DNA from 2 places in the Veillonella sp. LMAG:90 genome. Region 2 is predicted to be linked to the other one. Evidence: riboswitches for the same ligand, from Rfam matches in the RefSeq annotation. Region 2 holds a riboswitch; the other holds the start of a gene.

Region 1 (16,470 bases), 760 kb from region 2:
GAACCTGTTGCAACAGCTGAATCCGACGCTGAATAATTGTAACCAATAGCGCGTAGCGCTTATATAAGGAGCTGTAAAGGGCTTTGCCCTTTATGGCTCCTTTTGCATTATCCCTTCTTTATGGATTGCTTTATATATGTTACAATATAGTGTGATAATTTGTGTAAAAATTGAGGTGACAATATGGCAAAACCATTAGTAGCAGTGGTAGGGCGTCCTAATGTGGGAAAATCTACATTGTTTAACGCCATTGTAAATAAACGTATTTCCATTGTTGAAGATATTCCGGGCGTAACGCGCGATAGAATTTATTTTGATGCCGAATGGCTTAACCGAGAATTTACCATGATTGACACGGGCGGGATTGAATTCATCACCGCCGACAGTCATGTAATTCCTAAAATGATGCGTTTACAGGCGCAACTTGCTATCGAAGAAGCGGATGTTATTTTATTTGTCGTTGACGGCAAACAAGGTATCGTACCGGCTGACGAAGAAGTAGCGAATATTTTGCGTGCCAGCGGTAAACCGGTATTATTGGTTGTTAATAAAATTGACAGCGTAAATCAGGAAGCCAACATTTATGAATTTTACAATTTAGGTATTGGCGATCCTATCGGTATTTCCGCTAAAAACCTAATGAATCTTGGCGATTTATTGGATGATGTGGTAAAACATTTCCCTGATTCGGCAACGGCTGAAGATGAAGAAGATACTATCCATGTAGCTTTAATCGGTCGTCCGAATGTAGGTAAATCATCGTTAACAAATGCTTTATTGGGACAGGATCGTGTTATTGTAAGTGATGTAGCCGGTACAACTCGTGACTCCATTGATACGCATTGGACACATGAGGGGCAGAAGTTTGTGCTTATCGATACGGCCGGTATGCGTCGTAAAGCAAAAATCGATGCACCGGTAGAACGCTACAGTATCGTTCGTTCTTTACGGTCCGTAGATAGAGCTGACATCGTTGTTCTCGTATTGGACGGCGTGGACGGTGTTACAGAGCAGGATAAGAAAATTGCCGGTTATGCTCATGAAGCCGGTAAAGGGATTATCATCGTAGTCAACAAATGGGATTTAGTAGAAAAAGACGATAAAACGACCATCCGTTACACGGAAGATATTTACGATGAAATGGGCTTTTTGCGTTATGCGCCGATTCTCTTTGCTTCCGCATTGACGAAACAGCGTATCCATCGTTTAGCCGATTTAATTAAATTCGTATCGGAACAGCAACACATGCGTATTTCTACAAGCGTGTTGAATCAAGTATTATCGGATGCACAGAACGTCAATCCGGTACCGTCCAGAAGCGGTCGTTTGCCGAAGATTTATTATATTACGCAGGCTTCGGTAAAACCACCGACCTTTATACTGTTTGTAAATGAACCGGAATTGATTCACTTCTCCTATATGCGTTTCCTGGAAAACAGACTTCGTGAGTCCTTCGGTTTTGAAGGTACACCGATTCGCTTGATATTACGCGGTAAGAAGGGAAATGATGACGACTAATGGATACTATGACTATTATCGGATTGGCAGTCGTGGCATATCTTTTAGGCTCCATTCCCAGCGGTTTAATTATCGGTAAATTATTTTTCAATACAGATGTCCGTTTATACGGCAGTAAAAATATCGGTGCTACGAATACGTATCGCGTACTGGGCATGAAGGCAGCTTTACCGGTATTTCTCTGCGATGCCGGTAAAGGTATGGCAGGCGTTGCTATTTTTTCGCCGGAACCGAATTTGATGCTTTTAGGTGGCATTTTAGCTATGGTAGGCCATAATTGGTCGGTATTTTTGGGCTTCAAAGGTGGTCGTGGTGTAGCGACGGGGCTCGGGGTGTTGATATTTTTAGTACCTTTGATTTCGGCTATTTGTTTTGCTACATGGGCCGTTATCGTGTACTTTACCAAATATGTGTCCTTAGGCTCTATCGTAGGGGCCGCGTTGGTACCGATTTTGATGATTGTCTTCGGTGAACCTTTATGGTATATCGTATTCGGTACGGTGGCCGCTTTATTCGTAATTTTGCGTCATCGTGAAAATATTATGCGTCTTTTGCGCGGTCAGGAATTAAAAGTTGAACGGACGGAGCGTGATGATTCTAAATGAAAATAGGAATTATAGGATCCGGCAGCTGGGGCACTGCGCTGGCTTGTAAAAGTGCTCAAGCAGGCAATGAGGCTTGGCTTTACTGTCGCCGTGAAGAGCAGGCGACGCGCTTAAAGGCGGATCGTGAAAATAAAGAATATTTGGCCGGTGTTGCCTTGCCGGAAAATTTAAATATCAGTCATGTACCGGCTGTAGTGGCCGAAAACAGTGATATCCTTTTGATTGTGACGCCGTCTATTTATGTGCGTGATACACTGAAGCAGTTTGCCCCATATATTTCTTCGAAAACGACGGTAGTTATTTGCTCTAAGGGGATTGAACGAGAGACGGGTAAACGTTTATCCGAAGTGGCTGACGAGGTGGTAGGCCATATTACGGAGCAATTAGCTATTTTATCCGGCCCTAATCATGCCGAGGAAATAGGCCGAGATTTACCGGCTGCAACGGTTGTGGCGGCACGAACGGTACCAACGGCAGAGCAAGTGCAACAGGCTTTAAGTACTGTTAATTTCCGAGTCTATGTGAATGAAGATATGACGGGTGTAGAACTGGCAGCGACAACAAAGAATATTATCGCTTTAGCGGCCGGTATTGCAGACGGTATGAAGCTTGGTGATAATTGTAAGTCCGCTCTTTTGACACGTGGTCTTCATGAGATGACCAAATTTGGAGTGGCTATGGGGGCGCGGCGTGAAACTTATGCCGGACTCGCCGGTATGGGCGATTTGATTACCACTTGTATGAGTCGCCATAGTCGGAACCGCGCAGCGGGTCAGAAATTGGCAGCCGGTGAAACTATGGATTATATAATGAATCATTCCAATATGGTGGTAGAAGGCTTTTTTGCCGTAAAAACGGTGTATGAAATCGCTAAAGCAAAAGAATTGGATTTACCTATAACAGAAGCTTTATACGAAGTTTTATATCATCAAAAATCGCCTCAAACAGCACTTATGGAGCTGATGGGGCGCAACTTGAAAGATGAAATGTTCTTATAATAATTTTTCCCTAGGAATGTACTTTTATTTTGGAACATTATATACTATAATTAAAAGACAAGTGTAGGCATAAAGAGGGAAGTATGAGAATTATTGCAGGACGTGCCAAAGGTCATATATTGAAAGCTCCGAAAGGGATGAGTACGAGACCCACACAGGATCGTGTGCGGGAGAGTATTTTTAATATACTGACTAGTTACGGTTTGATTGAGTCCACCGTACTTGATTTTTTCTCCGGTACAGGCGCTTTCGGATTGGAAGCCGTCAGTCGCGGTGCCTCACTGGCCGTATGCGTTGATAAACGGACAGCTCGAATTATTAAAGCGAACATTGAGCATTGTCATATGGAAGACGCGGTTGAAGTGATACCAACATCGATTGAAACGGCGGCTAAACAGTTAGCCGGTCGTCAGTTTGATTATATTTTTGCGGATCCGCCATATGAACAAGGTTTTGTGGCCGCAACGTTGGCTGTAGTCGTAAATCAGCAATTAATAAAAGAAAATGGAATGCTTATTGTGGAGCATCATGAAAACGAACCGCTTGTATTGCCGGAAGGTTGGAGCCTTGTGAGGGAACAACGCTTTGGTTATACGAAGGTGACGTATTGTGTACCCTATGAGCTTGAAAGGAGCTAATATAGTGCGTATAGGCATTTGCCCAGGGAGTTTTGACCCTGTGACAAACGGGCATGTCGATATTTTTGAACGAGCGAGTAAGCTTGTAGATAAGTTGATTGTGGCGGTTTTAACTAATCCGAATAAAAATAATTTGTTTACTCAAGATGAGCGAGTTGAATTGATTAAAGCCTCCGTAGCCCATATACCTAATGTTGAAGTGGATTGTGCATCAGGTCTGTTGATTGATTATGCAAAATCAAAAAACAGTATTATGATTATTCGAGGCTTGCGAGCGCTTGCTGATTTTGAATATGAATTCCAACGAGCTTTATTTTCAAAGTTTTTGGATGACGATATTGAAACCGTTTTTATCATGACGAATAATAAGTATTCATTTGTCAGTTCCACGGGAATTCGCGAATTAGCGCGATTTAATGGTCGTCTTGACGGCTTAGTTCCGGATGCAGTAAAAGAAGCGTTAGAAGCAAAATTTGCGAATCGTAGTGAATAGTACTAATAGGAGTGGCGAGAATGAAAACAGAAAAACTTTTAGAAGATTTGGAAAATTTAATTGAAACCAGTGGTCGCATTCCTATGACCACCAAACGTGTCATTGAAGAAGAAGAAATTATGCGTGTCTTAGATGCCATTAATGAATCTTTGCCGTTGGAGCTTGAAGAATCCCGCCGTATTATGGCTGAAAAAGATAAAATTTTGGCAGATGCACAGCGCCAAGCCGATACTTTGATTGCTCAGGCCAAAGATTATATTGCAAAATTGACGGAAGAAAGCGAACTTGTTAAACAGGCTCAGACTCAGGCTAACCAAATTATTACTTTGGCTAACCAGTCTTCCGAAGAATTGAAAAACAGTTCGATTCAATATGCTCAAGATGTAATGCGTTATATTGAAAACAATTTGGAAAAAACTTTGGAAAGCTTGCGTCAAAACCGTGAAAGTTTAAAACAATCCAATCGCGATTAATTGCGTTACTTTTGGTGATTTGGTTGACAATGCCGGTCATTGTAAGCTTGAAATAAAGAAGCTCTCAGGAAGCATCCTTGCTATACTTGGTATAGGGGATTTCCTGAGAGCTTTTTTGCTTATTCGTAGAAATTTGTTTCTTTGTTTAATACCGGTTCTTTCGGGTCGATTACGGCTGTTTTCTGATTTGTATAAATAACAAAGCCTAATGGCGATGCGGGTGGTTTTTTTATAAATTTAACCGGGGTGTAATCGACGGCTACTTTGGAGGACTCGCGAGCCCGACTGAAATAGGCGGCATAGCGGGCGGCTAAGGTAAGCATTTCATCGGTTGGTTCACCGCCTTGCGTGCGTAAGATAACATGACTGCCTTGTACCTGCAAAGTATGGAACCACATATCATCAGGCTTGGCGAAACGATGGGTTAAATATTCATTCTGCTGATTGTTGCGACCGATGAAAATTTCACCGCCGTCAATTTGAAAATGCATGAAGTTATGTTTCGGTGCCTTATAACTAACCGGCTTTTTAGATTTTTTCAAAAGCCCGGCCTGTTCGCATTCATTGTAGATTTCTTGAACCGTTTCCTTGCTATCGGCAATGGTTAAACTGTATAAAACGGACTGAAGATAGTCAATGCGACGACTACTTTGCTCTAATTGATATAAACCGCTTTGTTTACGATTTTTTAACTTCGTATACAGTTTGTAATAATTTTGCGCATTCTCTACAACGGTTAATTCCGGCACGAGGGAAATGGTAATCGGTTCAACAGGGTTTACTAAAATATTGTCTAAGGTGATATTTGGTTCATATTGTGTATCGCGATAGGCGTTAATCATCAATAAATCGCCAAAAGCCTTATATTCATCGGCTTTGGAGCTATCGTTAAGTTCCGTTTCAATCTTACTGTGACGGAGTTCTTCTTTTTTGATAGCCTGTTCTAAAGTTCGTTCCAATTCACGCGTGGTCGTATTGATGCCGCCTTGTTTTACAACGGATACTTCAAGCGGTTGTGAGATGGAATCGTAGGTAGCCGTTAACTGACCGCCTTGCGCCAATAAATAGGTAAGGGGCACAGGGCTGTAGAACTTTTTATGGTTTGCGTTCTCGTATTCATATAATTGCTTGGCATCATTAATAGTCTCTTTTAAATTGATAAGAGCCGTTGCAATAGACGTAATTTGTTCCGCAGTAAGTGATGTAAACTCCGTTTTTTCGGTTACACCGGCGTCATAACATACTTCTTTTAACAGAGCCGGACCGAAACCGTTAAAAATGCGACGAATTGTTTCGGCTACGGTTCCTTGACCGAAGTTGTGAAGTAATTCGCCGATTTCTTCGTTATTGAACTCAAAAAGGCTGCCTCGTTCGCTGTTCGGCGGTAACTCATAAGTGAGTTTAGGCGCGATGGAACGTTCGCGGTTCATGAGCGGTGTAACGTGAATGAGCGCTTCCAGAATCTGGCCGTCTTGAACGAAAATGCAGTTGGAATATTTGCCCATTAGCTCAATGTAAATTCGATTCGAAATAAGGGAGCCGTCAAGAGCCAACTTATCCGCATTGATGCGCAGAATTCGGTCACCGTTCAATTGCTTGATTGCTGTAATACGAGCGCCTTCCAAATGTTTGCGTAAAAACATGCAAAGCGCAGTCGGTTCTTTAGGTAAATCCGTAATGCCGTGACTGAGATAACAAGCCGGCAAATTACCGGCTGTAATAACCAGGTCTTTATTACCTTGGTGAGTATTAACTTTTAAGACGATCGTGGTTTTATCTATTTGTAATAGCCGCTGGATTTGACCGGTCACTAATTGATCCGAAAGTTCTCTGGTCAAAACGGCTAAGGTTAAGCCATCTAAATTCATAAATTGCTCCTTTACTAAACATACTTATTATTTAAGTATATCACACTTATGACCTATTTGAACGCTTTACCCTATAGGCCTAACATGTTAAAATGTAAACAATAAGAAAATAATCTAAAAATAAGGAAAATTGACGAAAATTAAAGGAAAGGACCTATTTTATTATGAACAGCATGACGGGCTTCGGTCGTGGTATAGCCGCTGATGAGGCGTTACAGATTACAGTTGAAATAAAAACGGTTAATTCAAGGTTTTTGGATTTGCATATTAATATGCCGTCCACGTTGATTTTTTTTGAAAATGAGCTGCGCCGTCAGATTAAAAGTGTATTGCAACGCGGTAAAGTGGAAGTCAATATTTCGCTACGCAATACACGGGATCGGGAAAAAGTTTTTACCGTGAATGAATCATTGGCATTGCAGATTCGCGAGTTTTTGGTAAAAAACGGTTTTGCTCAAGATATTAAAAAAGTGGCCTTGCGAGATATGATGACCGTATCTCAGGATTGGCTTCTTTTGGAGGATGTCCCTTTTGAAGAATCGAAACTTCAAGAAACGGCTTTGAAGGCATTAGGTGATGCTCTCGCCGGCGTAATAACCATGCGGGCGGCCGAAGGGGAACATTTAGCAAACGAAATTGAAAGTCGTATAACAAAACTGGAAGATGTGCTAAAAGCCGTAGATGCCAACAAAACAGCAGCTGTAAAGAAATATGAAACACGTTTGCAGCAACGCATTGAAGCAACCTTGGCTAAAACTGATTTAGATATCAACATGGATAGATTTTTGCAGGAAGTAGCCATTATGAGTGACAAAACAGATATTACAGAAGAAATTGTACGTTTTGGCTCACATGTGGTACAATTAAAAGACACACTCAAAGAGAATCAACCGATTGGCCGTAAATTAGATTTCTTGTTACAGGAAATGAATCGTGAAGTAAATACGATGGGATCAAAAGGATCTGATTTAGAGATTACTGACCGCGTTGTAGTATTGAAATGTGAATTAGAGAAGATTAGAGAGCAAATTCAAAATATAGAGTAGGTAGTAGAGTAAGGAGTCACTAAGTATGAATACAAAACTTTTAAACATCGGGTTTGGTAATATGGTTTCAGCAAATCGCCTCATTGCGATTATCAGTCCTGAATCGGCTCCTATTAAGCGAATGATTCAAGATGCTCGTGAAAAGAGCGTACTCGTTGACGCCACATATGGTCGTAAGACTCGTGCCGTTCTGGTTATGGACAGCGGTCAAATCGTTTTATCCGCTATCCAACCGGAAACCGTAGCACATCGTATTGTACAGGCTACACCGTCTGAAACAACGGAAGCGTAGGTGTTATTATGTCGGATAGAGGAATCTTAATTGTCTTATCCGGCCCTTCGGGTGCGGGTAAAGGCACAATTTGTGCGGCCCTTCGCCAGCAAATGCCTAATCTTGTGTATTCCGTATCGATGACAACTCGTGCACCTCGTGTCGGTGAAGAAGAAGGGGTTAGCTACTTTTTTAGAGATAAAGAAGAGTTTCAGCGTTTAATTAAAGAAGATGCATTTCTTGAATATGCACAGGTGTACGACAATTTTTACGGTACTCCCAAACAACATGTAATGGACTTGTTGTCAGAAGGTAAGAGCGTTATTTTGGAAATTGATATTCAAGGTGCTATGCAAGTTAAAGAGCGCTTTAGCGAAGCCGTTTTTATTTATATCGTACCGCCGTCTTTAGATATTTTATCGAATCGTTTGCGCGATCGCGGGACGGATGCGGCCGATGTCATTGATAAGCGCTTATCGAAAGCCAGTTCGGAACTTGCGTTGGCTCACCGCTATGACTATATCGTCGTAAATGATGTGTTGCCCGATGCGGTTGAAAAAGTTGCGTCTATTTTACGAGCTGAAGCTTGCAAAATTAAACGAAATAAAGAAAAAATCCAGTACATTTATAAACAGTATGGTGGGAAAAAGGAGTAATGCGTTATGATGGTAAAACCTTTATTAAAGGACTTGGAAAAACATGTAGACAGTAAATACACTTTGGTTACTTTGGCAGCGAAACGTGCTCGTGAGCTTACCGATGGTGACCATGCTTTAGTATCCGGTCTCGACACAGATAAACCGGTATCGGTAGCATTACATGAAATTGCGGAAGATAAAATCGGTTTTACACGTACCAAAGACGGTATTAAATAATTAAATTTTAATTCCAACAGGGGCAGAGGATGAAAAATAAACACATAATTGTAGGCGTATCGGGCGGTATTGCTGCCTATAAAGCTGTTGAGGTGGTTAGTCGCTTACGTAAATTGGGCGCGGAAGTTAAAGTCGTTATGACAGAAAACGCCACCAAGTTTGTATCACCTATGACTTTCGGCGAAATCAGCGGCCATCCGGTGGCTGTTAAAATGTTTGAAGATGTACATGATTGGAATGTGGAGCATATTTCGTTAGCCCGATGGGCCGATGCCTATTTAGTGGCACCGGCTACGGCTAATGTGCTTGGCAAAATGGCAGCCGGAATTGCTGATGATATGTTGACTACGCAGCTATTGGCTACCGAAGCGCCTATTTTCTTATGTCCGGCCATGAATACTAATATGTATGAAAACCCGATAACACAGCGTAATATGAATACCTTACGCGAGTTGGGCATGCATATTTTGGAAGCCGACAGCGGTCACTTGGCTTGCGGTATAGTCGGTAAAGGTCGTTTGCCGGAACCGGCAAAGATTGTGGAATGGTTATCCTTCCATATGATGAAAAGTGATTTGCTGGAAGGTAAAACCGTAATTGTAACGGCCGGCGGTACGCAGGAAGCTATCGACCCGGTTCGCTATATCGGCAATCGTTCCAGCGGCAAAATGGGTTATGCTGTGGCCGAACAAGCAGCTTTGGCCGGGGCTCGTACGATTTTAATATCTGCACCGAGCGCATTGCCGGTGCCGTATGGCGTGGAATTTGTGCCTGTTGATTCGGCTCGCGATATGGAAGAAGCCGTTAACAGTCGTTATGAAGATTGTGATGCCGTTATTATGGCGGCAGCTGTAGCCGATTTCCGCGTGGAGAACATGGCAGATACCAAAATTAAGAAAATGGATACCTTAGAGCTTAAACTCGTTAAGAATCCGGATATCTTGAAAGGTCTAGGTGCGAATAAAACTCATCAAAAACTTATCGGCTTTGCAGCGGAAACACAAAATGTCATCGAGTACGGCAAATCAAAAGTACTTAACAAAAATCTTGATATGCTCGTAGCTAATGATGTAAGCAAACAAAATGCAGGCTTTAACGTTGATACCAATGAAGTTACTTTTATTTATCCGGGTGGTCAAATTATGCAATTGCCACTTATGACAAAAAGTGATGTCGCTAAGCGAATTATTTCAGCCTTGGCAGAATTGTAATTCCATAGTATAATAAATCAGTGATATAAACTATCACAATTAAATTAATAGTAATTTTTGTCTCATCAAGAGTAGTGGAGGGAAAGGCCCTGTGAAGCTACAGCAACCATTCATGTGAAAAGGTGCTAAGTCCGACGGTATATGCCGAAAGATGGGGTTATATTCCTCATCGCTTGGCTGATGAGGAATTTTTTTATGGAGGTAAAGGGTAAATGGCTGAAAAACATGTATTTTTCACATCTGAATCCGTAACGGAAGGTCATCCAGATAAAATCGCTGACCAAATTTCAGACGCCGTACTTGATGCGATTATTGCGCAAGATCCAACGGCACATGTAGCATGTGAAACACTTGTAACAACAGGTCAAGTTCATGTAGTGGGTGAAATTTCCACTAACTGTTATGTAGATATTAATCATATTGTTCGTGAAACGATTCGCGAAATCGGGTACACTCGTGCTAAATACGGTTTTGACTGCGATACTTGCGGCGTTAATGTAGCTATTGACGAACAATCTGCCGATATCGCTATGGGTGTAGACGATGCGTTGGAAACTCGTGAAGGCGGCGCAGATAAATTTGATAAAATCGGTGCCGGCGACCAAGGGATGATGTTCGGTTATGCAACTAACGAAACCGAAGAATTCATGCCAATGCCGATTGCTCTTGCACATCGCTTATCCCGTCAATTGACCAAAGTTCGTAAAGACGGCACTTTGCCTTACCTTCGTCCGGACGGTAAAACTCAGGTAACTGTTGAATACGTTGACGGCGTGCCTAAACGTATTGAAACCATCGTAATTTCCACGCAGCACGGTCCTGAAGTATCCCGTGAACAAATCGAAGCAGACCTTAAAGAATTGGTTATCAAACCGGTATTACCGGAAGGTTTTGTTGATGAAAACACTAAATTCTTCATTAACCCAACCGGTCGTTTCGTAATTGGCGGTCCGCAAGGCGACGCCGGCTTAACAGGTCGTAAGATTATCGTTGATACTTACGGCGGCATGGCTCGTCACGGCGGCGGTGCATTCTCCGGCAAGGATCCTACAAAAGTTGACCGCAGTGCGGCCTATGCAGCTCGTTACGTAGCTAAAAACATCGTAGCAGCCGGTCTTGCCGATAAATGTGAAATTCAGATTGCTTATGCTATCGGCGTAGCTAAACCTGTATCCATCATGGTAGAAACTTTCGGTACCGGTAAAATCTCCGAACAGCAAATCGGCGAACTCGTTAAGAAACATTTTGACCTTCGTCCGGCCGGCATTATTGAAATGCTTGATTTGCTCCGTCCAATCTATCATCAGACGGCAGCTTACGGTCACTTTGGTCGTACCGATGTTGATTTGCCTTGGGAACACACTGATAAAGCTGATGTTCTTCGCAAAGAAACGGGTTTATAATTAAATAATCTGAAATTAAACAGAGTAAGTTTTAAATGGCTTATATTTTAACAAGCTGAGTTTAATTTCAAATCTATAGAGCAGAGATTGTATCATTGATACGGTCTCTGCTTTTTTGATAGACATTATTACTTACTCTGCCGGATACTTTTTTATGCAATTTGTGAAATTGTTTTCTTTATTAAAAAGGTGTTTGACCATGGTGGTAATATTTATTGTATAATTAAAGAAGAGAAGTTTAAATATATCGATATAGCATGTTTTGATACTGAATTAGTTTATCAATTATCGGCGTTCATAATACCCTGATAACGTATGTAATTTTTTGTTTTTGAATTAGCGGTAATTCAGAAGGAGGATTTATATGAAAAATGCATATGATATTATTAATGACCCTTTTTTGAATAAGGGAACGGCATTCAGTGCTGAAGAACGTGAACTATTTAAGTTAAATGGTATGATTCCCGACAAAATTCAGACCATTGAAGAGCAGGCCGCTCAAGCATATCAAGCTATGTCTATGAAAACTAACGATGTGGATAAACGCCATTTCCTAATGAAGGTGTTTAGCCATAACCGTACCTTGTTCTACTATTTGTTCAGCCAGCATGTGGAAGATTTTTTGCCGATTGTATATGACCCATGTATTGCCGATACGATTCGCAATTACAGCGAATATTATACAACGCCACAGAATTCCGCCTTTTTATCGATTGATAACCCGGAAAATATGGAAGACGCTTTGAAAAATGCAGCTTATGGCCGTGATATTAATTTAATCGTCGTAACCGATGCGGAAGCTATTTTGGGTATCGGTGACTGGGGCCTTAACGGTGTTGCCATTTCTATCGGTAAACTGATGGTGTATACGGCGGCCGCCGGTTTGGACCCACAGCGTGTATTGCCGGTTGTGCTCGATGTGGGGACTAATCGTCAAGAACTATTGGATGATCCGTTATATTTGGGTAATAAACATAAACGTGTGAGCGGTGAACCGTACTATAAATTTGTAGATCAATTCGTTCAGACTGTTGAAAAATTATTTCCTAATTTATATCTCCATTTCGAAGACTTCGGTCGCGACAATGCAGCTAATATTTTAAATGCCTATAAAGATAAATATCCTGTTTTCAACGATGATATTGAAGGAACCGGTATTATTTCTTTAGCCGGTATTTTAGGTGGTTTAAAAATCTCCGGCGAAGAATTAAAAGATCAAGTGTACATGTGCTTCGGTGCCGGTACGGCCGGTTGCGGTATTGCTAATCGTGTTTTACAAGAATATGTGGACCAAGGCGTACCACGTAAAGAGGCTATCAAGAAATTCTACTTGGTAGATAAACAGGGCCTTTTATTCGACGATATGGATGATTTAACACCGGAACAAAAACCGTTTGCCCGTAAACGCAGTGAATTGGAAGCTAATGACTATGTTAAAGCTTCTTTAGGCGGCGATACGAAGAAATTAACGACCCTTGAAGACTGTGTGAAAGCCATTCATCCGACAATTTTGGTAGGCACTTCCACTAAAAGCGGTGCCTTTACGGAAGCTGTTGTAAAAGAAATGGCGGCTCATACGGCACGTCCTATTATCTTCCCATTGAGTAATCCTACTGAACTGGCGGAAGCAACGGCGGAACAGCTTATTACTTGAACTGATGGTAAAGCCTTGGTAGCAACGGGTATTCCGGCTAAACCGGTTTCGTATAATGGTGTTACGTATGACATCGGTCAGGCCAATAATGCGTTGATTTATCCGGGCCTTGGTCTCGGGGCGATTGCGGCCGGAGCTAAACTTTTGACAGACCAAATGATTTCCAAAGCAGCTCATTCCTTAGGCGGTATCATTGATGTGACGAAACCTGGGGCAGCTACGATTCCACCGGTATCAAAACTTACAGAATTTTCTGAAACGATTGCCATTGCTGTAGCTAATGAGGCTGTAGCTCAGAACGTGGCAACAATTTCCAAAGAAGAAGTGCCGAGTGCAGTAAAGTCCGTTAAATGGGTTCCTGAATATAAGGATTTGACGAAAGAATAATTAAATAATTGCCTGAAAAAGGCAAAGTAAATTCCCTCCGCGAGCAACTTTTTCGTTAACGAAGTTCGGGGAGGGAATTTTTTAGAGTCCACACTCAAAATACGCATTATTTGTATGCGAATCGCCATGTCTATTGTTTAAAAATATCGAAAAAAATGGTATAATAAAAAATACTGCAAAGGAGGGATAGCATGCGTGTAGCAGAGGTTATTATCAATCGACCGGCTAAAAAAATGAATAGTCCGTTCAGTTATGCCGTGCCGGAACATTTAGGCACGATTATGCCGGGCACACGTGTAGCTGTCCCTTTGGGGCGTACTCGTGAAGAAGGAATTCTTATTGGCTATCGTGAGCTGGAAGAAGTACCGTCGTATCAAATTAAACCTATCCAAGCAGTATTGGATAAGGAACCATGGTTTACGCCTGAAATGCTGGCTACGGCAAAGCGCTTAAGTGAGTATTATCTTTGTGCGTTGTCCGAAGCTCTCAGTTTATTTACAATCGATAAAAAGCAATTAAAAAGCTATGAACGGCCAAAGGAACAATGGTTACTGGTTGAACCTTGGTTTAAGCCGGAACATATTCCGCCGAAGCGAAAACGTCAAAGGGAACTTGGTTTTTATTTACAGGAATTGGGTACCGCATCAGTTCATAGTCTGCAAAAAGACGGATTTACTTTACCCGTTATAAAACAGGTTATGACCTATGAAGGCATTACCGTAGAAGAACGATACAGTAAGACAAAAACGAAGTTTGATGCCCGTCAAGCCAAGGATTTGCCATTAACGGACGAACAATTACGATGCTATGAGCCCATTCAAAAAGCTGTGCTAGCAAGTGAAGCTGGTACATTCTTGCTTCATGGCGTAACGGGCAGCGGTAAAACGCAGATTTATATGAAGGCTGCTAAGGATTGTTTGACTAAAGATAAAATTGCCATCGTGTTAGTGCCGGAAATTATGCTGACCAATCAGATTGTAAAGCGTTTCGTGGATACTTTCGGTGACGAAGTAGTTGTTTTTCACAGTAAGCTTACTATCAGTGAACGGTATAATAACTGGGAGCGCTTACGACGTAAGGACAGCCATATTATTATCGGTGCCAGGTCCGCTGTGTTTGCTCCCACTGATGATATCGGTTTAATCATCGTGGATGAAGAACATGATACGTCGTACAAGCAGGAAGACATGGTACGTTACCATGCACGCATGGTAGCCCGTTGGCGTGCCGAAGCTAATAGTTGTCCCCTCATTTTGGGGTCCGCTACGCCATCGATTGAATCGTACTACTTGGCAAAACAGGGACAATATACCTTACTGGAATTGAAACATCGAATTTTTCATCAGCCCTTGCCTAAAGTACAGATTATTGACATGAAGGAAGAAATGGTTTACGGGAATTATTCCGTTTTCTCCGGTGCCATGAGTCATTTAATTCGCCAGACCTTAGCCAATAAAGAGCAAATGATTATCCTTTTAAATCGTCGCGGTTTTAGTACTTTTGTCATGTGTCGCGATTGCGGTGAACCCATAAAATGTCCTCACTGTGATATCGCCATGGTGTATCATCGTGAAGGTGAAGAACTGCGTTGTCACTACTGTGAACATCATGAACCGGTACCTAAGGTTTGTCCCCATTGCGGCAGTCATAAGATTAAGTTTTTCGGCTCCGGCACGCAGAAGGTGGAAGAGGAATTGCAGCGCAATTTCCGCGGGGCCCGTATAGCGCGGCTCGATCAAGATGTGACAGCCAAAAAAGGCAATGGGGAACAAATTCTAAACGACTTTGGTGAAGGCCGTTATGATATTTTGCTGGGTACGCAAATGGTGGCCAAAGGGCATGACTTTAAAGGGGTAACCGCAGTAGGTGTTTTAACGGCCGATTCGGTACTGAATATTCCTTTATACAGCGCATCGGAACGGACGTTTGACTTACTTACGCAGGTGGCGGGACGAGCCGGGCGCAGTACCGGTAAAGGTCAAGTTGTAATTCAGACCTATAATCCTTTACATTATGCTATAATAAAGAGTAAGGCTCATGATTATGTGGGTTTTTACGAAGAAGAAATAAAAGCGCGTGAACTACTGGGGTATCCGCCATTAGGTTCTATGATGCATTTTCGTATTCAACATAAAGAGGAAGCGAAAGCCATGGACATAGCGGAGCGTATAGTAGCGGCATTGGAACCGTTTGCCGTACCGGGGGAACTGGATGTGATGGGTCCCTATCAGGAAGGCATTAAAAAGGTGCGCGATTTATATCGCGTAGCGATTATGGTGCGGGGTAATCATTTAGAGAAAATAAAAGAATATATATATACATCGTGGATTTTTACACAAGAGGGACTGCAAATTGACGTGGATCCCGTTTAATAGGAGGCAATATGGTATTAGAAATTATTAAAGCAGGTCATCCTGTCTTGAAACAGGTAGCAGAACCTGTAGATTTTGTAAATAAAAAAATGCGCCAGCTTTTAGACGATATGGCGGAAACTATGCGTGTGTCCGACGGTGTCGGTTTGGCGGCACCACAGGTTAATGTGTCGAAACGTATTATCGTAGTTGATGACGGTACGGGCTTGCAGGAATTCATCAATCCTGTAATCGTTAAAGGCGATGGGGAACAGATTGGCCTTGAAGGTTGCTTAAGTGTGCCCGGTTATTTTGGTGACGTAAAGCGCTATCAAGACATTGAAGTTCATTATATCGACCGTCATAACAAGAAGAAAAAATTGAAAGCGGAAGGTTTCTTAGCGCGTATTATTCAGCATGAAATCGACCATTTGGACGGTATTTTATTTATTGAAAAAGTAGAAGCTGCATATCGTGTAAAAGATGAAGCGGCTGAGGTTATGGAGGAAGCGGCAGCGGATGCAAAAAAATCCGCCGGTGAAGCAGTAGAGGTTTAGGAGGTTTTCATGAATTCATTACGAGTTGTATTTATGGGGACACCGGACTTTGCCGTACCTACTTTGCAGGCTTTAATTGATGGTCCTAATGAAGTAGTAGGCGTTTTTTGCCAACCGGATAA
Region 2 (16,470 bases):
CAATAAATTGCGCCGCCAATAGTGAACGGCCGCCAATATTACCAAAGCAATGGCCTCCGGAATGCCGTTCGGCGCTACCGAGAGCGATACATCCTTTAACGAATACACCACCAAGAGCCCCATAACGGCGGCCGGCAACATATCGCCTAAGTACGTCACGATGGCCGGCGGTTTTTCCGACTTGGCAAAAACGACAAACGAAATAAAACGCGTAGCCATCGTACCAAGGACGACGGCGCCAATGGTAATCGTCATTTCCCAAGCTGTCATGAAGCCGTCCCCCCTTCATCTGCTAAATCCGTTTCTTTTTTACCCTTAAACTTATACAGTAAACTGAAGATAACTACCATGAGGGCCATGGCCGGCAGCATAAATACATCCGGCCCCAAGACAATACGCATCAAGAACGACACGCCGAGACCGATACAGCCGGGCAGTAAATTTTTGCCCTTTAACAGGATATCCAGGAATATAACCGCAAACAAGGCCGCTAGAACAAACTCAATACCTTTTAAGTTTAAGGTAATGAATTGACTGCCTATGGAGCCCATGGCCACGCCGAGCACCCAATAGACAAAGTTCAGCCACGTCACATGAAGATAAAACCAGCCTCTATCCACATTATCCGGCAAATTTACGGTCGCGTTGAGGGCAAACGACTCATCACACATGCCGAAAATAAGGGGATATTTTTTCCACCCCTGTGAAGTATAGCGGGTTAACATGGTCAACCCGTAAAAAATGTGACGTCCGTTAACCATAAAGGCCAGAATAAACGCCCCCAACGGATCAAAGGGAGCGGTCAATAAGGCGACGGTCACAAACTCCATAGAGCCTGCAAAGATGGTCGCGCTCATAATAATCGGCAAATACCAAGGCAGGCCCTGTCCTACGGCAAAGAGGCCGTAGGAGATGCCCAGAAATAAGAAGCCCGCACAAATCGGCACGGTTAAGGGAAAAGCGTAGCGAAACGCCTCCCGCCCCGCACTCTTGTCATGGCTCTTCTTACTACCATCGGGTGAAGTGGCAGCTTCAGTCGAAATATTATTTACATTGCGACTTTCATCATTCTTCATAGGGCCCCCAAGCCTTTTCAGCAACTCGTTTAATGAGTGCCAACTTAGCAAATTGTTCTTCTTCGGTTAAATTATTGCCTTCTTCCGTAGAGGCAAAACCACATTGCGGGCTCAAAGCCAATTGGTCTTTTGGCACATACAAGCTGGCTTCTTCAATACGAGCCAATAGGTCTTCTTCTTTTTCAAGTTCAGGGAACTTGGAAGTAACGAGTCCTAATACGACCTTCTGATTTTTTATAAAACGAAGCGGTGAAAACCCGCCGGCACGGTCGGAATCGTATTCCAAGAAGAAACCGTCAATGTTACAATGACCGAACAGTGTTTCCGCCACCGGTTCATAGCCCCCCGATGAGAACCAAGTGGAACGGAAGTTACCGCGGCAAATATGCATAGTTACAGCTAAATCGTCCGGTTTACCTTCCAAGGCATAATTAATTACTTCTACATATTTTTTAGCAATATGATTTAAATCTAAACCACGGGCCGCATATTCTTTGCGTTTTGTTTCATCGCAGAATTCACCCCAAGAAGTGTCATCCAACTGAAGATAACGACAACCGGCATCATAGAATGCCTTAATCGCCTTACGATAGGCTTTGGCAATGGCTTCAAATAAAGCCTCTTCATTTTTATACTGCGCAATAGGTTCATAATGTTCTTCGCGAACACAGCAAATCAAATGGAGCATGGATGGCGACGGAATCGTAAATTTAGCAACCGCTCTATCACCGGCCGTGGCTTTTACGAATTTAAAATCTTCCAAAAACGGATGGTTATCCGGGAAGTCGATATCGCCTACAATTTTAAGAGTGGCCGCTTTAGGCTGATGGCCTTTAAAAGCTACGGACCAATGGTCCGCTTTAATACGTTCAACGCCCACCAATTGTTCCAAGAAATCTAAATGCCAGTACGCACGGCGAAATTCACCATCTGTTACAGCTTTAAGACCTACGTTAACTTCTTTATCGATTAAGTCGCGAATGGCTTCATCTTCTACCTTACGAAGTTCCGCTTTACCAAGAGTCCCCGCTTCTACTTCTTGGCGCGCTTTTTTTACAGATTCAGGTCGTAAAAAACTCCCCACAACATCATAGCGGAACGGACCTTTCCCAATTGTCTGCTTTGCATTACTCATATTCTCAATCTCCTCTCAAAAGTGGCAGCTAATAAAAAAAGTCGTCAACAAATGACGACCTACTGTCTTATCATCTGCCGGTTACCCGTTGGACTTAGCACCTTGCCTCTTGCATATGCATCAAGCAGGTTGCCGCAGCATCACCGGGCCAAATCCCTCAGCTGCTCTGGATGATTCTATAAAATTATAGCTACCTGGGGGTAAAACATTACCCTTTCGATGTATATTATAATACTTCAATCAGAGATACATGTCAACTGTAGTTATACAAAAAGAGCATCAAATACTGTGATTGTCACAAGCATTCGATGCTCTATGATTCGCTAATCGGAATATTCGTTTATCTCGTTATCGAAATAAACGTTTATTCAATTCTCAGCCTATCCTCTTATTCAGGTTTCTTGAATTTAGGGGATGTTGGGCAAGTTTCAGGCGTTACATCTTTACGTACACCAAGATCGCTACTGCGGTCGGTGAAATGAGTGTGTAACAACTGTTCGGACAATTCGCCCAATGGTTTATCAAAGAATTCAGTGTAAATTGCTTTGATTTCAGGGTTTTCATAGCTGGAACGAAGTTTCATGTTGGAATCCATATCATAGATACCTTTGATACGAGCTTCACGAACTTTGTTAGCTACCGGCATTTTAACGCGTGGCTGACCGCCGCCACCGATACAACCGCCAGGGCAAGCCATCATTTCAACGAAATCGTATTTTTTACCATTAGCTTTCATGTCGTCCAAGAATGTACGGATATTTTTACCACCATGAACAACTGCTAATTTTAATTTTTTGTCGCCAATTTCAACTTCCGCTTCGCGAACGCCTTCCATACCGCGAACTTCCTGCAAGTTAGTGTAACGTTCAGGAGTTGGTTCTTCACCGGTAATGAATTTGTAAGCACTACGAACAGCTGCTTCCATAACACCGCCGGTATTACAGAAGATTACGGAGCCACCGGTTTCAGCACCGATGTATTTATCCATCTGAGATTCTTCTACCTGAGTGAAGTCGATACCGGATTCACGAATCCATTTACCGAATTCACGAGTCGTAATACAGTAATCGGTATCACGAAGCTCTTCTTTTTCCCAGTATGCAGCGGATTTATTCTGTTCAGGACGACGAATTTCGAATTTCTTAGCCGTACAAGGAGCCACGCTCACGGATACGATTTTCTCAGGATCGATATTCATCTTCTTAGCGAAATATGTTTTAATAACAGCTGCTTCCATAGCGATACAGCTGCGAGTTGTAGAAATGTTTGGTAAATATTCAGGATAGTAAGTTTCGCAGAATTTTACCCATGCCGGGCAGCAGCTTGTAAACTGTGGCAATTCACCATGACCGTTTACAACGCGTTCGATTAATTCGCTGGCTTCTTCCATAATAGTTAAGTCGGCACCAAAGTTGGTATCTACTACATAGTCGGCACCAAGTTGACGCAATGCACCAATCATTTTGCCTTCTAAAACGGAACCCGGTTCATAACCGAATTCTTCACCGATACCTACACGTACAGCCGGTGCAGTTTGGATAACAACGATTTTATCAGGATCGGCGATAGCTGCTTTTACTTCGTCCAGTTCGGAACGTTCGTTCATGGAATCGAATGGGCAAGCGGCTGCGCACTGACCGCAATGAACACAAATCGGTTCATCACCGGTAGATTCTAAATCGTAGTAGTCAAGTACACCCATAACGTCAGCACAAGCACGACGGCATAATGTACAGTTTTTACATTTAGTTAAATCATGAATGATTGCAGGATTGTTCTCTGAAATCGGAACACGACGATCAATATGTTGGAATCGACTTTCGAAACTCATAGTTTTGCACCTCACACAAATAATACTAGTTATGTATTCAATATAATCCAACCTCTGTTGGAACCGACATCGACCAAAATTGTATGGTTGTGAGTGATGTCTCTTTGTAGTATAGCAAATTAAATCTCCTGTTTTCAAATAGGAATTAGATTATCATTGTGCATTATTACTATGCAAAAAGTATGATAATACCGCCTTTTTTAGAGGATTTAAAAAATCAAAAAACAGCCTTCGAACAAAGGCTGTTTTTATAAATTTTGTTGCATTAGTTTACTACTTGTGTCTACTCGATACGCACTTTCAACTATTTACAATACGATGTCATCAAATAACCCCTTAGGCAAGAAACGGTCTTACCGATGCAAAGTAAACTGAGCCAATGAGTACAGTGTCTTGCCTTTAATCACGCAAGCTTCTACGTCTGTTCTAATCAACTCTTTTACCTTGAAAACAAGCGCTATGGCCGACCAATAGCTGCATAATTCCGCCATTTCTTCCAAGTTTTGATGATACGCAGACCATAAGGAAACCATATTTTTTTCAAATAATGTTTCACCTAATACGAGTCCCCCTATAAAAATAGCGAGGTAGCTAAGAAGCGTGCGATCACTAAGATGCTCTTTATATAAAGTAACTAATAAAGAGCGTCCTCGCCACACAGCAATACAGAACAAAATTGCCATGGCACTTAAAAACCAAGGTACGTAGGCGCCAAACCATACTTCATGTATTCCCGGAAATTCCGGTCCGGTGGCCGTCCATGCCATCGGATAGAAAACACGACCCCAACTCAATTCACGACCCAGTGCCACTAAAAATAATACCGCCGCACTCAGCCAAAGCCACCGCGTAGAGCGAGCTCCTGACATTGACCACTTAACCGTCATTACAAAGCCCCCTAATAATATGAGCGCCTCTATATTTTCAATCCAATTATTTTCCCAAAAAGCCCAATCGGGTAAAAGTAAGGCTAACGGCCAAACGGCTATTAGCAGCACTATGCTTACTTTGTTAATTATTTTCACTCTATTACCTCCGTATCTGCTTGTAAGTTCACTTTTCGTATATCTTGTGAGTTCTCTTTTTCGTACATGATATATATATTATTAATTTCATTATTTAGAATGTTCATACATCATTATATGCAGTTTATAAAATGTTTATAATTTGTAAATATTTTATTTAAATTTGACGCTTTTTTTACAATTAATCAAACAAAAAAAACATTTAGCGTACCACTATATATAAAATGTTCAAAATGGCGTTAATAGGGTTCTTATTATTGTTAATAATTCTCTTTATAAAAAAAATATATCAAGTTTATTTCACATGATGTACGAGAATTTGCCGGTATACATCATTTTTCAACGCATTCTCAAACATAATTTAATATTATTTTTCATATCCGAGTGAATCACCATGGCTTCGGCACGTTTGTATTCTCCGGTTATTTGGCGTATAATCAAAATTAATAAGAGCTACAATAATATATGTTAGCTGATAACTCTATACATACTCACTAATTTAAACGAGGTGACAATATGAAAATCATCGTAATGGAACCATTAGGCGTATCCGCCGCCAAAATCGAAGAAGTCAGTGCCCCACTTAAAGCAGCCGGCCATGAGTTCTTCTATCCTGAAACGCAGGAATTAGACCAAGCAAAATTATTGGATCGCGTAAAAGACGCGGACGTGTTGATTTTGGCCAATCAGAAATTATCCGGTGACATCATTCGCCAATGCCCGAATCTTAAAATGATTTCTATCGCCTTCACCGGCGTGGATCATGTAGATTTAGACGCCTGCCGCGAACGCAATATTACCGTATGTAACGCCGCCGGCTACTCCACCAACGCCGTAGCTGAGCTCGCTTTTGGTCTTGCCATTTCTGTAATTCGCAATATCGTGCCTTGTGACCACGAAGCACGCCACGAAGGCACCAAAGCCGGTTTGGTAGGTTTTGAACTTTTTGGCAAAACCTTCGGCGTGGTTGGTACCGGTGCTATCGGTCGCCGCGTAGCTGAAATCGCCCTCGCTTTCGGTTGCAAAGTTATTGCCTATAACCGCAGTGAAAAACAAGATCTCATCGATAAAGGCGTTAAATTCGTTACCAAAGAAGAATTATTCCGCGAAGCCGATTTCGTATCTTTGCACACACCGTTAACAGCTGAAACGAAAGGCCTTGTAAATGCCGACATGATTAAGCTCATGAAGCCAACCGCCGTGCTTATCAACACGGCCCGCGGTCCCGTGGTAGATAGCGAAGCCTTAGCGTCCGCCCTTAACGAAGGTCGTCTCGCCGGCGCCGGTATCGATGTATTCGAAACGGAACCACCTATTCCGGCCGACCATCCGCTATGTCATGCTAAAAATACCGTACTCACACCGCACGTAGCTTTCGCCAGCAAAGAAGCACTCGAAACCAGAGCAGATATTGTCATTGAAAATATCAAAGCCTGGGAAGCGGGCAAACCTCAAAACTTGGTATAACTTGATATAACTTGAATCAAAAAAGCAACCGAACTTACATAACACTGTAAGCATCGGTTGCTTTTTATAATCATCGCCCTAAGGTTAATGACTATTTAGTTTTTCAAGTTTTATTCTCAGCCACAATTAATATTGGTCGTCAATAATTTCGGTGCCCTGCTCTTTGAGTGCGTCTTCCACCCATTGACGGTCCGCATCACCGGTCAAGGCTGCATGCACATTAGCGGCATCTTTAGCTTGTATTTTTTTAGCCCCTGCCAAAATCTCTTCCGCATCCTGCCAAGGCACAACGATAACGCCGTCGCGGTCCATAACGACAATATCCCCCGGATTTACGGAAATGCCGCCGCAAGCGATTGGCGTGTTGATTTCACCGGTGCCATCTTTGTAAGGGCCTGCCGGATTGGTACCGTTTGCGTAAACAGGCATGCTCATAGCCTCTACCGCATCACTGTCGCGAATCGGTCCGTCAATTACGAGGCCCGCAATTTGTTTATAAATCGCATAGCCCAGCATGACTTCACCCATGAGCGCCCGATATTCCGTGCCACCGTCATTGGACACCATAATAACATCGCCGGGCTGCGCCATATTGAGAGCTTTATGAATCATTAAGTTATCGCCGCCACGCGTTTTTACCGTCAAAGCACGGCCTACCGTCACCGGTTGTTTAGGTGAAGATTTCAAAGAAACACGCGGATGCAATGCACTGAGGCGCCCCATACAATCCGCCACATTCGCAGCCGGAATCCCCTGATATTCGTTCAATAGTTCATCACTTACCATCGGTCTTTTTAAATACACTCGATTACCTACTGCCACTAGTATCACTCCATTCTTTTGAAAACATCATCACTTTTTGCTATGACTACCTTATATATCTATAATACTGGATATCCTCTCTTTTTTACAAGTAAAAAGAGGTATAATATAGATAAGCACAAATAATTTAGAATTGACTTTACCTCGTTTTTGTGTAAAAATTATTTGAATATATTATCAAAGGAGGCTTACGATGGCAGACGACAGACTTATAGTAGCCCTTGATGTGGCCACCATGGAACAGTTAAAAAACTTGGTGACTACCTTAGGTGACTCCGTATCGTATTACAAAGTGGGCATGGAATTATTTTATGCCGCCGGTGCCGAAACGGTGACGTATTTGCAGGAACAGGGAAAATCCGTATTTCTCGACTTGAAATTGCATGATATTCCAAACACAGTAGCACAGGGGGTAACTTCACTTACTCACTTAGGTGCCAAGCTCATCACCTTGCACAGCCAAGGCGGACCCGTTATGATGGCGGCAGCCGCCAAAGCAGCTACCGAAGCAGCTGAGAAATTACAGGTAGAACGTCCTAAACTCTTGGCCGTAACCGTACTCACCAGTTTTGACGATGATGCTTGGACTGCCATCGGCGGTCAATTACCGATTCGCGATCAGGTAATCCGGTTAGCCAAACTTGCTAAGGAATCCGGCATGGACGGCGTCGTAGCCTCCCCGTTGGAAGCCAAGGCCATCCGCGAAGTGTGCGGCGAGGATTTCCTCATCGTAACGCCAGGCATTCGTCCGAGTTTTGCGGCCGCCAACGACCAGAAGCGCATCGCTACGCCAAAGAGTGCGTTAACCGACGGTGCCTCGAAACTCGTAATCGGTCGACCAATTACCAAAGCCGACAATCCGCAGGAAGCGGTTCGTTTAATTGTTGAAGAAATGGAGGCTGTTCACCCATGATGACAGAACAAGAAGTAAAACAATTATTAATTGACACCAAAGCGATTTTAGAAGGCCATTTTCTTTTGACCTCCGGACTTCACAGCCCTATGTATGTTGAAAAATTCAACGTATTGCAACATCCGAAATATACGGAACGTCTTTGCCAAGAATTGGCCGAACGCTTCAAGGCTCAGAATGTTGAACTCGTTATCGGACCTATGACGGGTGGTATCTTGTTGGCTCACGAAGTAGGTAAAGCTTTGGGCACCCGTGCTATTTTCACCGAACGTGAAAAAGGCGTTATGACCTTACGTCGCGGGTTCCGCATTGAACCGGGCACACGCGTACTCATCGTTGAAGATATCGTAACCACCGGCGGTTCCGTTCGCGAAGTTGTAGACGTAGTAAAAGCTTCTCAAGGCGAAATCGTAGGTGTAGGCCTCTTGGTTAACCGTAGCGGCGGTAAAGCGGACTTCGGTATTCCAAACGATAAAGTGCAGGCTTTATTGAACCTGACCGTACCGACCTACCAGCCGGAAGAATGCCCACTTTGTAAAGATCATGTGCCAATGACTGAACGCGGCAGCAAACATATTAAATAATTGATTATAAACTTATAGGACATTTTGAGTTGGTCTTTAGACCGATAGGATTAGTGTTTATCTAGTCTTATCGGTCTTTTATTTTTTGATTTCAAAGGCGTGCGGACAAAAAAAGCCCTTGCCTGAATTTCAAGCAAGGGCAAGCTACAACTTAAGCGAATATTCTGTTCAAACAACCCTACACGTCATAATTAAACGTAGCAGTCTGTATTACATCATCATTCAAGCTACGGCCAACAACACATTTTTCATGAAGCAAGGTTTCAATTTTACTGCGGTCTTCTTCTTTAACCGCTTGCGGCAAATGGAAGTCAATTTTAATTTCTTTAACTCTAAATTCTTCGGAGCTCACCTCGGTGGCCACTTCGGCATAGGCACCAACGAAATCATAGCCCATTTTACCGCCGATAAGCCCCATAATGGATAGCGCACAAGAAGCAAATGTATCAGCTAACAATTCAACCGGTGAAAACGATTCTTCCAAACCGCCCACATCTTTGCCTACATCAGTAAATACAGTGTGACTCTTTTTAGCGTTTGTTAATTCATTTCTCAAATGTGCCTGCATTACAACTCGTGACATACTGCTACCTCCTTGTGAATAATCTGCCAAGTATCAAATTCAAAAGTTATTATAAAAATAGCTTTCGCTACTTTATAAACCGATCGATAGCTTCATTCAATTTATCAAGGGTTTCCGTATCATTATCTTTTACCGCATCAACGATACAATGCTGAATGTGGTCCTTCATGACAACACGGCTCACACTTTTCACCGCCGAATCAACCGCGGCCAGTTGCACCAACACTTCACTGCAGTCGCGTCCATCCGCCACCATCCGCTTTACCGATTCCAAATGACCGATAATACGTGACAAACGATTCAATACCGCCTTAGTCTGCGTGTGCGAATGCGTATGTCCATGAGTGTTTTCATCTGTATGAGCGTGTTCATGAGAATGTTCATGGCCGTGTATATGTTCATACATCGCCTCATGACTGTGGGCAATGCCTAATTCATGTAATCTATCGTGCTCCGTTTGCGCCACGTAATCACCACCTTGTTTCGTCTGTTATAGATTTATTATAACATATTGCACAAGATGTCTTATTGTAAAATACTATGGTATTGTAAAAACTATGGTATTGCAGTTTTAACTATGGAAATGCAGTTTTAATTATGGCAGTGCAGCTTTAGTATTTACCGTTTAAGTAATGTGCGCGCTTCTGCCAATTGTTTGGTCAACTCGGATTGAGGATTGGTTAAAACAGCTGCCACCGTCCCCGATTCCACAATGCCCCCTTCAGCCAATAAATATATGCGTTCACATAAAGATTCAGCTACCGTTAAGTCATGGGTAATGACTAAACCGGCGAGCTGATTTTTTTGTTTTAAATCATTTAATACGGCTAATACTTCCGCTTGTGTTTGCCCATCCAAAGCAGATGTCATTTCATCACACAAAAGTAAGGACGGATTATTGGCAATAGCCCGCGCCAAAGTGGCTCGCTGACATTCCCCGCCGCTTAACATATGAGGATAGCGCTTGCTGTATGAACTTGGCAAATTCACAGCGCCCAAGAGGGTAGCCACCTGATCTTCGCAGGCTGAAGCAGAACTTGCGGCCGGTGAAAACCGGGCCCTGTCGGCTGCGCCTAAAATAGTGCATTCTTGCGATAAAAACCTGACATTTTGTGCCCCTAAGGATTGCAAAGATTCCGGCTTCACCGGCTTTACCGGCTTATGTTTGATAGCTTCTTCAAGGCTCCATCCGATTGTTTGACGCGGATTAAAAGAACTTTGCGGATCTTGCCAAATCGGCTGGACTATTTGTCCCAACTCAGCAGGCGAATAATTGGCGAGCTCCTTTTCATCATATAAAATCTCACCGTTTAAAGTGGGCTGCCAGCCCAGTAAGCAGCGAAACAAAGTGCTCTTGCCAGCCCCGCTGAGACCAACCAAGGCCACCCATTCACCACGATGAACCGTTAAACTCACATCATGTAATACGGAGTTACTGTCAGCCTCGTAACAGGCTTGGAGATTTTTAATTTCTAAAAGCGGCGCCGCCGCAACGTCTGTTACTGCCACAGCACGATGCGCTTTGTCAGTCGTAGTGATGTCTTCCACGCTAATAGACGCTGAATGATAGCCATCGTTCACAGGAGCCTTCAAATTTGGCAAACGACCGTCCTGCAAATTTGGCAAATGACCGCCCTGCAAACATTGCAGGCGCCCCTCCTTCAATTCATATACGCTGTCACCGATACAGTTTGCCAATTCCTGTTGGTGGGTAACAAACACCAAAGTCAACCCTTCCGATTGCTGCACTTTTTTCAAAAGCTCTACTACTTGCAGTTGACGAACCATGTCTAAGCTCGAAGCCGGCTCATCGGCAATTAGAATATCCGGTTTGGGAAGTAAGGCGAATAATAACGCCACCCGTTGAGCCATACCGCCGGACAATTCAGCGGGATATAAAGATAAGACGTTGAGGTCTAAATCAAGAGCGATGCTCAAGGTTTCAATCCGACTGAGGGCCTCGGCCCAAGCGAGATTAATCGCCTTTGCCACATGACGACATTGCTCTTCAATTGTAAAAAAAGGACTAAAAGAGCTTACGGCGCTTTGCGCTACATAAGTGATGCGTCGGCCTCGTAAATCGTGCCAAGCTTGTTCCGATTTAGGCCAAGAAAGGCCGCATAAAGAAGCCGTTTCATACGTAATCCGGGCATTTTTTGGCAATAAACCCAATAATGTCTTCAATATAGTCGTTTTGCCTGCTCCCGAAGGGCCTACAATAACGGTTGCTTCACCGGCCGCTACGGTAAGATTTACATCTTGTAAGACCGGTTGGCCGCCATAGGCAACTTGTAAATTTTTTAATAAAATCATCGGCTCGGTCAACACATCACCCCCTTTCCGTCATCTCTATAGTTGCACCTTTTTACATATCTGCATTTCTTACATGTCTATATTTTTTACATATCTACATCTTTGTTGAGTTCATAATAATCGGTCGGCGACGCTTTAAAGTTAACTACTTTATGCTTCATAACAAGATTCATTTTAAGATGAGCCACATAAATAAACGCCGCATCATCAAGCACGGTCTGTGTCATTGTTTGAAAAATCGCCTGGCGCTGAGCCGGCTCCGTTGTTTGATCCAGTTGTGCCATCAAATCCTGAATTGCAGGATTGTTATAGTCCCCCACATTGTCCACCGCACCGGCCAGGGCATTAGTCTTAAAGTAGTAAGCGCCTTCACCGGTTGGCGCTGTTACAAAGGCCTTTGCAAATACGTCAAAATTCCCTTGTTTTAAAACACTGCGATACGCATCGGTAGCATTGACTTCGACTTTAATGCCCACCTGTTTAAGCGTAGCTTGCGCGGCTTCCGCCAAAACCGGCAACTCTTGGCGCGACGTATACGTAAGCCAGCGCACGGTCAAGGGCTGACCGTTTTTATCGACATAACCGTCACCGTCCGTATCACGATAGCCGGCATCGGCCAGTATTTTTTTAGCCGCTTCAATATTGAAGTTTGGCGCCGTTACTTTCATATGTCCGAGCGCCGTATTTTCCGGGAACGGACCTACTGCCGCTACTCCATTCCCTTTCAAAAGCACCTTAGCAAACTGTGTTTTGTCGATGCTCATGGCGATGGCTTCACGGACCGCTTTATCCTGCATAGCCGGGCTGTTGAAATTAAAGGCCACTTGATAAACCCGCGAAGTAGGCATCGAGCTGATAGTATAAGCTGAAGCATCCTTAAATAACTCCAAGCTGTTATAAGGTAATCCCTGAGCCGCATCAATATCGCCCTTTTGGAGCGCCATAGTAAGGGTATCGCCTTCCGTGATACGTACCACTTCAACACCATCAAGCTTTGGTTTACCGTCCCAATACGAGTCATTGCGCACAAGGCTTACCGATTTTTCCGTAATATTCGTTGCCTTAAACGGACCTGTTCCCACATATAAACCGTCTTTCGGTTTTTCAGACACATCAATAATAGCACTGTACGGATCCGCCAGATAGGTCAAAAGCACGGTAGCCGGATTAGCCGATTGAATCGTAAGATTTTGACCGTCAGCCACCATCGACTGAATGCCTAAATCCTTAGGCGCCCTGTCATGCACGGCTAGAAGTTCTTCGAAATTAGCCTTCACCGCCTCAGCCGTTAAAGGCTTCCCGTTGGAAAAAGTCACCTTATCCCGAATGTGCAGCTTCACCGTATGCGCATCCACAAACTGCCACGAATCGGCCAACCACGGTTTTACTTCCATGGCATCATTAAAACGCACCAACGTTTCCGCTACACCGTATCGAACGGCGCTCCAGCCTTGATAGGCCTCATGAGGATTTAAACCGGCATTTTCCATAGCCGGTCCATAGGCCGTCGTGCCGTAATGTAACACCTTACCGCCCCCATCGGTATTGCTACTGCCGCAACCACTGATTACCACGGCCATAATGACACAGGCAATGACCGCCATAAGGCGCCTTAAACCTTTTAAATGCGGCTTACCGCATCTGCTCTCATTCATATCCTAAACCTCCAAGCACAAATACCCGATTACCTCACCGTACCGTTTAATAACCAAACTGGAATCTTTCCGCTTGTCAAAAACGATTAAACACACAAACCTTATGTTTCTCAAAAATCTATCATACACCTAAGCCTTATATTTTATCAAAATATTGCCGCAAGTTTTCACCGACATAGTGAAAATACGCCACCGTCACAACGATAGCGCCACCCGGCGCCAGAAGAAGCCACGGCGCGGTTTGCAATAAGCTCCGATTTAGACTGAGCATACTGCCCCATTCAGCCATAGGCGGCATAGCCCCTAACCCCAAAAAGGACAGCCCGGCCAGTTCCATGAGAATCACACCGATATCGAGCACTGCCGTCACCACCAAAGGGCCCGCAATTTTCGGCATAATGTGATAGTAAAAAATACCCCACTTCGTCTGCCCTTGCAAGCTCGCTATCTTGATATACGGTGCTGCTTTGACCTGTAGGGTTAAACTGCGCGCAAGCCGCGCATATTTCGGCCAGGCCACACAAATAAGGGCCAACGCCGCATTGCCCATGCCGCCGCCCAATACGGCGGCAATCGCTAAGGCAAAAACAAGTGACGGCACGGCCAGCGCCACATTAATAAAAAGCGTAATAAGTCGGCTCATAAAACCGCCCATATACGCACTCATAATGCCCAACAACGTTCCCATTACGGCAATCGTCACGGTAATAACAAGGGTTAGCCCTACCGTAACCCGTCCTCCGGCCAGAATACGGGCTACCATATCCCGTCCATATTGGTCGGTCCCCAACCAGTGGGAAGCGCCGGGCCCTTGCAATACTTCGCTTAAAACCTGCTCATAAGGGTCAAAAGGCCATAACACCGGCGCCACAACAAACATAAAAATCATCACGCCAAGGCCGCCCCATAATAACCACTGTATTTTACCAAATTGCTTAACGCCCTGCTTGCCGTCCAAATTATATTTCATGATCGGGCTCCTTCGCATAATGGCGATTCAGCTTTGTTTGCCAAAAATCCGCGCTCCAATTGAGTAAAATATAAAGGGCTGCCAACCAAAGCACATAGGCCTGTAGCACCGGATAATCCCTGGCCGTAATAGCATCAAAGGCCATTTTGCCGACGCCATCCCACATGAAAATAGTCTCCACAATGGTTACGCCGCCCAACAAGGAACCGCAGGATAAGGACACCAGCGCCACTATTGGCCCGGCGATGGCCCTTAAAATATAACGTGAATAAATCATATACCAACTGAGTCCGCTTGTGCGAAGGCCCGTAATATAGGGTTTACTCAGCTCATCTAAGGCTAGGGCCCGAATTTGTTGAATATATTTGGCACTCATGGACCAAACCAAGGTGATTGTCGGCAGAATAAGCGCCGTTGGTTCATTATGACGGGCAATAACCGGTAACCAGTTTAGTTTTAGGGCTACCACATAAAGCAATAATAAGGCGGTAAAAAAATTAGGCATCGTATTACCGAATAAGGTCAGGCTGCGCACCAATTTATCGCCTATACGGCCCTTTTGGTGTGCCGTCCAAAGGCCTGTCGGCACAGCTATTAACAGAGTAACCCCTACAGCCGCTCCCATGAGAAGAAGCGTAGCCGGCAGTTTTGACCACAGCAAAGAACTGACCGCTTCCCCGGTTACCATAGATTGGCCGAAATCGCCCTGTAAGACGCCCCAAAGCCAGCGGCCATATTGCAACCATATAGGCGCCGTTAAGCCCAGTTCAGCCCTTTTTTCAGCTTGTGCCTCTATAGATAAGCTCTGCTGCCTCGAAAAAACTTGATCTACCACATCATCGTTAGTGAGTTGCATCAGGCCGAAGGTAAGGGTCGCTACTACCCACAGCACCCCGATTACCTGCAAAATAGATTGACCGTATTTGATACCTGTGCGCCATGATGAATTGGGGCGATGAAGTGAAGCAAGCCCAGATTGCTTAGTCCTCTTTTTGTCTTCTGACATCACGGCACCTCCTTACATGAATCCTTCTTTTTACTGCGTTAAAATATACTGTCGGTTTTAAAAGCATAGCTAGTGAACTTAGCGGTACCAAAGTACCCATTATTCATCTTCTTCATATTAGTGTACCTACTATTCATCACTTTGAAAAGCCCACCTAGGGGATACTTTTTTCAAAAATAACCCCCACCCCCGCTTATATCTCGCTTGATTTTCCTCTATACTGTTCTATAGAAATATTTTTGCCTATAGTAAAGACCGGCCTAAGTTCCGGCCATTATGAAACACGATAAGGATTAATAAACAGGAGTCTGTCATGGATATAACAAAACGAATTGAATCCTACTGGGATAAACGAAGCGATGCCTTTAACGAGCTGCGCCTTCAGGAACTAAAAAGCCCCAATGCCAAAGCGTGGCACGCCTTATTGGCTCAGCATATTCCCTTAGAGCGACCGATTCGCATCCTTGATGTAGGCACAGGCACCGGCTTTTTTACTTTCTTGCTCTGTCATCACGGTCATACTGTAACGGGCATCGATATGTCGCAGCAAATGGTGAATCACGCCCGTCAAAACGCCGCCACCTTTCACAGCACGGCGACCTTTGAAAAAATGGACGCTACTAAACTCAGTTATGAAAACGGTACCTTTGATGCCGTCTTAAGCCGTAATCTCACTTGGACCTTACCGGATCCGAAAGCAGCCTACACCGAATGGCTTCGCGTCCTGAAACCAAAGGGCGTCATCCTCAACTTCGATTCCGACTACGGCAAAACTACCTTTGCCCGCAATGAAGGTCACGTTCATGCCAATGTAGACAGTCAGATTCTCGATGAATGTACGGCCATTAAAAACAGTCTCACCATCAGTCAAGAGACTCGCCCCGCGTGGGACCTAAAAACCTGCAAACAACTGGGGGCTCACGAAGTCAGTCTCGTGCCCGATGTACGCCCCTATGTACAACAAGATATGAGTTTACAATACGAAGAAATTCCTATTTTCATGATGCGCGTTGTAAAATAACAGCAGCTCTCCCGGCGTGGTCTTAACCACAACAAGGAGAGCTGTTTTCATAATTAAAATAACCATGTT

The links. A riboswitch is a leader RNA that binds a small molecule or an ion and turns the genes downstream of it on or off. The one in region 2 is predicted to bind S-adenosylmethionine.
Region 1: linked by a shared signal. The riboswitch ahead of metK (methionine adenosyltransferase) and the one ahead of CCC71_RS03985 (5-methyltetrahydropteroyltriglutamate--homocysteine S-methyltransferase) in region 2 are both predicted to bind S-adenosylmethionine.

What each region holds. Positions count from the first base shown of each region.
Region 1 is NZ_NAND01000001.1:1,654,647-1,671,116, reverse strand. Features, by position in the region: gene CCC71_RS07370 (bifunctional 4-hydroxy-3-methylbut-2-enyl diphosphate reductase/30S ribosomal protein S1) at 1-36, shown strand, start outside; gene der (ribosome biogenesis GTPase Der) at 184-1,518, shown strand; gene plsY (glycerol-3-phosphate 1-O-acyltransferase PlsY) at 1,518-2,123, shown strand; gene CCC71_RS07355 (NAD(P)H-dependent glycerol-3-phosphate dehydrogenase) at 2,120-3,121, shown strand; gene rsmD (16S rRNA (guanine(966)-N(2))-methyltransferase RsmD) at 3,205-3,759, shown strand; gene coaD (pantetheine-phosphate adenylyltransferase) at 3,764-4,252, shown strand; gene CCC71_RS07340 (hypothetical protein) at 4,273-4,725, shown strand; gene CCC71_RS07335 (Rqc2 family fibronectin-binding protein) at 4,845-6,593, opposite strand; gene CCC71_RS07330 (YicC/YloC family endoribonuclease) at 6,758-7,639, shown strand; gene remA (extracellular matrix/biofilm regulator RemA) at 7,665-7,931, shown strand; gene gmk (guanylate kinase) at 7,940-8,566, shown strand; gene rpoZ (DNA-directed RNA polymerase subunit omega) at 8,573-8,785, shown strand; gene coaBC (bifunctional phosphopantothenoylcysteine decarboxylase/phosphopantothenate--cysteine ligase CoaBC) at 8,815-9,996, shown strand; SAM riboswitch class I at 10,056-10,154, shown strand; gene metK (methionine adenosyltransferase) at 10,209-11,399, shown strand; partial or broken gene CCC71_RS07300 (malolactic enzyme) at 11,764-13,440, shown strand; gene priA (replication restart helicase PriA) at 13,632-15,812, shown strand; gene def (peptide deformylase) at 15,824-16,348, shown strand; gene fmt (methionyl-tRNA formyltransferase) at 16,358-16,470, shown strand, end outside.
Region 2 is NZ_NAND01000001.1:898,917-915,386, reverse strand. Features, by position in the region: gene CCC71_RS03995 (branched-chain amino acid transporter permease) at 1-270, opposite strand, end outside; gene CCC71_RS03990 (AzlC family ABC transporter permease) at 267-1,076, opposite strand; gene CCC71_RS03985 (5-methyltetrahydropteroyltriglutamate--homocysteine S-methyltransferase) at 1,066-2,211, opposite strand; SAM riboswitch class I at 2,279-2,388, opposite strand; gene CCC71_RS03980 ([FeFe] hydrogenase, group A) at 2,600-4,042, opposite strand; gene CCC71_RS03975 (hypothetical protein) at 4,396-5,067, opposite strand; gene CCC71_RS03970 (2-hydroxyacid dehydrogenase) at 5,584-6,534, shown strand; gene CCC71_RS03965 (RraA family protein) at 6,661-7,356, opposite strand; gene pyrF (orotidine-5'-phosphate decarboxylase) at 7,550-8,269, shown strand; gene pyrE (orotate phosphoribosyltransferase) at 8,266-8,853, shown strand; gene CCC71_RS03950 (OsmC family protein) at 9,032-9,436, opposite strand; gene CCC71_RS03945 (metal-sensing transcriptional repressor) at 9,504-9,902, opposite strand; gene CCC71_RS03940 (ABC transporter ATP-binding protein) at 10,055-11,749, opposite strand; gene CCC71_RS03935 (ABC transporter substrate-binding protein) at 11,836-13,404, opposite strand; gene CCC71_RS03930 (ABC transporter permease) at 13,541-14,374, opposite strand; gene CCC71_RS03925 (ABC transporter permease) at 14,364-15,380, opposite strand; gene CCC71_RS03920 (class I SAM-dependent methyltransferase) at 15,694-16,401, shown strand.